2 linked regions of the Actinacidiphila yeochonensis CN732 genome follow. The protein of the gene in region 1 interacts with the protein of each later gene in a pairwise test. Links are inferred from orthologs where the notes say so. Each region holds a gene or a part of one and is shown on either strand. Other genes may lie near its edges.

Evidence for each region.
Region 2: the proteins of panC (region 1) and BS72_RS07495 interact in binary tests that used the Escherichia coli proteins (3 or more experiments, as listed by UniProt). The link is inferred for Actinacidiphila yeochonensis CN732 from one-to-one orthologs.

Annotation. Positions count from the first base shown.
Region 1 is NZ_JQNR01000005.1:1,633,422-1,636,701, forward strand. What follows is about bases 208-3,179. They hold panC (pantoate--beta-alanine ligase), read left to right. Parts: upstream 208-1,243; coding sequence 1,244-2,116; downstream 2,117-3,179. Other genes in these bases: BS72_RS18755 (threonine aldolase family protein), read right to left, coding at 208-209; BS72_RS18760 (Rossmann-like and DUF2520 domain-containing protein), read left to right, coding at 360-1,247. Also shown: more of BS72_RS18755, read right to left, coding at 1-207. UniProt on the Escherichia coli protein: Catalyzes the condensation of pantoate with beta-alanine in an ATP-dependent reaction via a pantoyl-adenylate intermediate.
Region 2 is NZ_JQNR01000004.1:140,604-143,768, reverse strand. The notes cover bases 292-3,148. They hold BS72_RS07495 (NUDIX hydrolase), read left to right. Parts: upstream 292-1,339; coding sequence 1,340-1,957; downstream 1,958-3,148. Other genes in these bases: BS72_RS07485 (glucarate dehydratase family protein), read right to left, coding at 2,772-3,148; BS72_RS07490 (gluconokinase), read left to right, coding at 2,259-2,732. In the rest of the region: more of BS72_RS07485, read right to left, coding at 3,149-3,165.

The sequences.
Region 1 (3,280 bases):
AGCTCCGCGACCCGGCGCTCCAGCTCCTCCACGACACCGTCGCCGTAGGTGTCGACGGGCTGGGACAGGTCCACCCCGGCGTCCTGCGGGTCCCGTCCGGCCCGCGCCAGGAAGTCGGCCAGGGTGCTCTCGGGCTTGCCCGACAGCACCCGCTCGCACGCCGCCACCGCGGCCCGGCGCCGTGCCCGCGCCTCTTCGTCCGTCGTCATGCCGCGATCGTCTCACCGGCGCGCGGGGCCCGCGGGTCCGGGTCCGAGGCGGCGGCGCCGTCGGGCCCCGGGTACGGGCTCATCCGCCCGCCTTAACGTAGGATTGACGAGAAGTGTGCGGGAGCCCGGCGAGCGAGGGGCGTGGTGGGCGTGGACGAGAAGCCGGCGAGGCTGTCGGTCGGGGTGGTGGGCGCCGGCCGGGTCGGGCCCGCGCTGGCCGCGGCGCTCCGACTGGCGGGGCATCACCCGGTGGCCGTCTCCGGGGTGTCGGAGGCGTCCCGGCGGCGGGCCGAGGCCCTGCTGCCGGGGGTGCCGCTGCTGGACCCGGCCGAGGTGCTGGCCCGCGCCGACCTGGTGCTGCTGACGGTGCCCGACGACGCGCTGCCCGACCTGGTGGCCGGCCTGGCCGGCACCGGCGCGGTGCGCCCCGGGCAGCTGCTGGCGCACGCCTCCGGCCGGTTCGGGTACTCCGTGCTGGAGCCGGCGCTGCGGGCCGGGGCGCTGCCGCTGGCGCTGCACCCGGTGATGACGTTCACCGGCACGCCCGTGGACGTGCAGCGGCTGGCCGGATGCAGCTTCGGGGTGACCGCCCCGGCCGAACTGCGCACCGCCGCCGAGGCGCTGGTGATCGAGATGGGCGGCGAACCGGAGTGGATCGACGAGGCCGCCCGGCCGCTCTACCACGCGGCGCTGACCATCGGCGCGAACTACCTGGTCACCCTGGTCGCCCAGTCGATCGACCTGCTGCGCGCCTCCGGGGTCGCCGAGCCCGGCCGGATGCTCGGCCCGCTGCTGGGCGCCGCGCTGGACAACGCGCTGCGCTCCGGGGACGCCGCCCTGACCGGCCCGGTGGCCCGCGGCGACGCCGGCACCGTCGCCGCCCACCTCGCGGAGCTGCGCACGCACGCCCCCGAGACCACCGCCTCGTACGTCGCCATGGCCCGCGCCACCGCGGACCGCGCGCTCGCCAACGGAATGCTCAAGGCCGAACACGCGGAGGCGCTGCTGGGCGCCCTCGCCGACGAGGGGACCCGATGACCGAAGTCGTCCGCCACGCCCGCGACCTGGCGCCCGCCGCCGCGGTGGTGATGACCATGGGCGCGCTCCACGACGGCCACGCCGCCCTGATCCGCGCCGCCCGCGCCCACGCCGGCACCGGCCGGGTCACCGTCTCCGTCTTCGTCAACCCGCTCCAGTTCGGCGCCGGCGAGGACCTGGACCGCTACCCGCGCACCCTGGACGCCGACATCGAGCTGGCCGCCGCGGCCGGCGCCGACACCGTCTTCGCCCCGGGCGTCGAGGAGGTCTACCCCGGCGGGCAGCCGCAGGTGCGGATCTCGGCCGGCCCGATGGGCGAGCGCTTCGAGGGCGCCTCCCGGCCCGGCCACTTCGACGGCATGCTGACCGTCGTCGCCAAGCTGCTGCACCTCACCCTCGGCGCCCGCCGCGGCCCGCACGAGCCGCCGGGCGCGGCGTTCTTCGGCGAGAAGGACGCGCAGCAGCTCGCGCTGGTGCGCCGGATGGTGCTGGACCTGAACTTCCCGGCGGAGATCGTCGGGGTGCCGACCGTCCGCGAGGCGGACGGCCTGGCCCGCTCCAGCCGCAACCGCTACCTGGACGACGCCGCCCGCACCAGCGCCCTGGTCCTGTCCCGGGCGCTGACGGCCGGCCGGGACGCGCTGGCCGCCGGCCCGGACGCGGTGCTGGCCGCCGCCCGCGAGGTGCTCGCCGAGGCGGCCGGCGCACGGCCGCCGGTGCTGCCCGACTACCTGGCGCTCGTCGACCCGGCCGACTTCAGCGAGGCCGGGCCCGACCACACCGGCCCGGCGGTGCTCGCCGTGGCCGCGAAGGTGGGCACCATCCGCCTGATCGACAACATCCCCCTGGACTTCGGAGCCCCCGAATGACGGCTGACCTCTCCGGCGACCCGAGCGGCGCCCGGATACGTCTGAACGCGCCCGCGCCCGGCTGGACCACCACGTCCGACGTGGTCGTCGTCGGCTCCGGCGTGGCCGGGCTGACGGTGGCGCTGCGCTGCGCCGCCGGCGGCGCGAAGGTCACCGTGGTGACCAAGGCCCACCTGGACGACGGCTCCACCCGCTGGGCCCAGGGCGGCATAGCCGCCGCGCTCGGCGAGGGCGACACCCCCGCCGAGCACCTGGACGACACGCTCGTGGCCGGCGCCGGGCTGTGCGACGAGGACGCGGTGCGCGCCCTGGTCACCGAGGGGCCCGGCGCCGTGCGCCGGCTCATCGCGGCGGGCGCCCGCTTCGACACCGACGCCGCCACCGGCGAGATCCTGCTCACCCGCGAGGGCGGCCACCACCGCAGCCGGATCGCGCACGCCGGCGGCGACGCGACCGGCGCCGAGGTCTCCCGCGCGCTGATCGCCGCGGTCCGCGCGGCGGCCGACGGCACCCCGGGCGGCGGCTCGATCGAGTTCGTCGAGAACGCCCTGGCGCTGGACCTGGCCACGGACGCCGAGGGCCGCGCCGCCGGCGTCACCCTGCACGTGATGGGCGCCGGCCGGCGCGACGGCGTCGGCGCCGTGACGGCCCGCGCGGTGGTGCTGGCCACCGGCGGCATGGGGCAGGTCTTCTCGGCCACCACCAACCCCCCGGTGTCCACCGGCGACGGCGTGGCGCTGGCGCTGCGGGCCGGGGCCGAGGTCAGCGACATCGAGTTCGTGCAGTTCCACCCGACCGTGCTGTGGCTGGGACCGGACGCGGAGGGCCAGCAGCCGCTGGTCTCGGAGGCGGTGCGCGGCGAGGGCGCCCACCTGGTGGACGCCGACGGCGTGCGCTTCATGGTCGGGCAGCACGAGCTGGCCGAGCTGGCGCCGCGCGACATCGTCGCCAAGGCGATCACCCGCCGGATGCTGGAGACCGGCACCGCCCACATGTACCTCGACGCCCGCCACTTCGGCGCGGCGATGTGGGCCGAGCGCTTCCCGACCATCCTCGCCGCCTGCCGCGCCCACGGCATCGACCCGGTCACCGAGCCGATCCCGGTGGCGCCGGCCGCCCACTACGCCTCCGGCGGGGTGCGCACCGACCTGTCGGGCCGCACCA
Region 2 (3,165 bases), on another replicon or contig:
TAGACGGCGTCCCGCCCGGCGAGCATGTCCCCGACCACGGCGGCGACGGCCACGTCCCGCTCCACCACGGTGGCGAAGGCCCGCACCAGCGGGTAGAGGCCGCCGCGCCCCACCCGGGGCCGGTCCCGGCGCAGCCGCGCGGCGGTGGACTGCCCGATCTCGCGGACCACCTCCGCGGCGAACGACCAGGCGGTGCGGACCGCGTTGGCCGGGTCGGAGAAGTAGGCGAAGTAGCCCGAGCGGGAGCGGGTGAGCCGGCCGCGCCGGGCGGCCACCGCCATCACCAGGGCGAGTTGGCGGGCGCCGCCGGTGAAGAGGTTGCCGCGGCTGGCGCCGCCGTCCGCGAGCAGACCCGGGCGGCCGGTCCTGGCGACCGCCCGCCGTTCCAGCTCGGCGGCGCTGGAGGGGCGGTTGCAGACCATGACCTGCCCGGTCTCCTTCTCGTACCAGCGGAAGGCGGGCACGTCGTGGTCGCTGCCGTGCAGGATCGCGAGCTGGCTGGCGCCGGTCTGGCTGCTCCAGCCGGTGCGCCACGGAACCAGGTCGTGGGTGGTGCCCAGCCAGCCGGCCAGGGTGGGCATCACCGGCGGGTCCGCGGTGAGGGCGTCGCGCAGCACGTCGTGGCCCAGGCCGTCCAGTTGCAGGAAGACGGTGCCGGGGGTGCCCGGCGGCGGCGGGTCGTGGGGGTGGCGGCGACGGCCGGCGAGCCGGGCGAGCCGCCGCCCGTAGGCCGCGTCGTCGCGCATCGCGAGGGCGGTGCTGGTGGTGGAGGACGCGGCGGACATGACGGCGGCGATCACCACGGCGGTGGCGGGGCCACCTCGCCGCGGCCGTCCGGGGTGAAGCGCAGCGCGACCAGCAGCAGCGAGCCGTTGAGGAAGAACACCAGGGCGCCGAGCACCAGCGCCGGGACCAGCAGCAGGGCCCGTACCAGCAGCGGCCACACCAGGGCGCTCAGCAGGCCGAACGCGCCGGCGCCGATCGCGGCGGTCACGGCTATCTGGGTGGGGCTGTCGCCGCCGGGCGCCTCGATGCGGAAGTCCGGCAGCAGGGCGGCCAGCACCGCGAGGGTGGCCGAAGCCACCATCCACACGGCCAGCACGCGGCCGGCGGCCCGCACGGCACCGCGCCCCGCGACCCGCCCCCCACGTCCACCGGGCTGCTGAGGCACCCTCCCACCTTACGGGTCTGCCGGCAGTGGCCCCGACGTGCCCCGACGTGCGCCCGGCGCGGGCCGGGGGCGGCCGCGCGCCGGTCCGGGACCCTTCCGCGTCCTCCGGACTCCTGTGCGGGTCGGCCTGGCCTGCGCCGCGCGGGGCGGCGGTGGTTGAATCCCGGCATGAGCCGAGCGTCCGAGCCGCAGCACTCCCCGGAACCTGACGCCCCGTACGGGGAGGCGCGGGACGCCGCGTCCGGCGGCGGGGAGCCGCTCAGCGCCGACGAGGTGCTGGACGTGGTCGACGAGCACGACCGCGTCACCGGCACCGCCCGCCGCGCCGACGTCTACGCCCGCGGGCTGCGCCACCGTGCCGCGTTCATCCTGGTCCGGGACGCGCGGGAGCGGATCTTCGTGCACCGCCGAACCGACCGCAAGCTCATCTTCCCCTCGCGCTACGACCTGTTCGTGGGCGGCGTCCTCGGCGCGGGCGAGTCGTACGACGAGGCCGCCCTGCGCGAGGCCGAGGAGGAGCTGGGCGTCACCGGGCTGCCGCGCCCCACCCCGCTGTTCAGGTTCCTGTACGAGGACGGCGGCGGGCGCGGCTCGTGGTGGTCGGCGGTGTACGAGGTGCGCTGGGACGGGCCGGTGGACCCGCAGCCGGAGGAGGTCGCCTGGCACGCGTTCCTCACCGAGGACGAGGTGGCCGCCCGGCTCACGCAGTGGCCGTGGGTACCGGACGGGCTCGCCGCCTACCAGCGCCTGCTGCGGTTGCGCGAGAGCGACACCCAGCAACCCTGAACGACCGCTGGACGCCCCCGCGCGACACGGATCGGTACGGAGCGGCTCTGAGCGACAGGGGTGACGCCGGGAAGGCCGAACGGGTAGGCCCGTCCGGCGGGAGCGGCCCGGCGCCGCCGAGGTGGGCCTCCGCCGGTCCGGCCGCCCTGATCGGCCCCAGGGCGGCCGGACCACGGGCCGGGGTTGTGAAAACCCGATCCCCCGGTGTTGAGTGACCAGGTCCGACCGGACCGCCCGGTCGCGAAGTGGAAGGCAGGACCCCGTGACCGCCGCCCCCGCCGCACTGCCCGTGATCGTGGTCATGGGGGTGTCCGGCTCCGGCAAGTCGACCGTCGGCATGTCGCTGGCGGAGCGGCTCGGCCTGCCCTACGCGGAGGCCGACGACTTCCACCCGCCCGCCAACGTCGCCAAGATGGCCGCCGGGCACCCGCTGGACGACGAGGACCGCGCGCCCTGGCTGGACGCCATAGCCGACTGGATCGCCGGGCGCGCCGGGCAGGGCGGCGTGGTGAGCTGCTCGGCGCTGCGCCGCCGCTACCGCGACCGGCTGCGGGCCGCCGCACCCGACCTGTTCTTCCTGCACCTCACCGCCGCGCCGGAGTTGATCGCCACCCGGCTGTCGAGCCGCGCCGGGCACTTCATGCCGGCCGGCCTGCTCGGTTCCCAGCTGGAGACGCTGGAGGCGCTGGAGGACGACGAGCGCGGGGCCGCCGTCCCGGTCGACGGCGGCCCCGACGCGGTCGTCGAGCGGGCGCTGGCCCTCCTGCCGCACTGAGTCCGGTGCAGGCGGCTTCCCGCTTCCCGGCCGCCGCGGCTACCAGCGCGGCACCGAGGGGGTGCGCCACCGCGGGTCGGCCTTGCGCATGGCCGCGGCGTCGTCGCGGTCGCGCATCGTGCCGTCGTCGTCGAGCCACCGCTGGTGCAGGACGGCCAGCGCGTCGCGGTCGAGCTCGACGCCGAGGCCCGGCAGGTCGCTGACCGGCAGCGCGCCGTCGTGGAAGGTGTGCCGTCGGGTGATGACGTCCTCGGTCTGCCACGGGTAGTGCGTGTCGCAGGCGTAGTCGAGGTTGGGCACGGTGGCGGCGACATGCGTCATCGCGGCCAGGCTGATGCCGAGGTGGGTGTTGGAGTGCATCGACAGGCCCACCCCGAAGGTGCGGCAGACCGCCGCGAGGTGCTGGGTGTTGCGCAGCCCGCCCCAGTAGTGG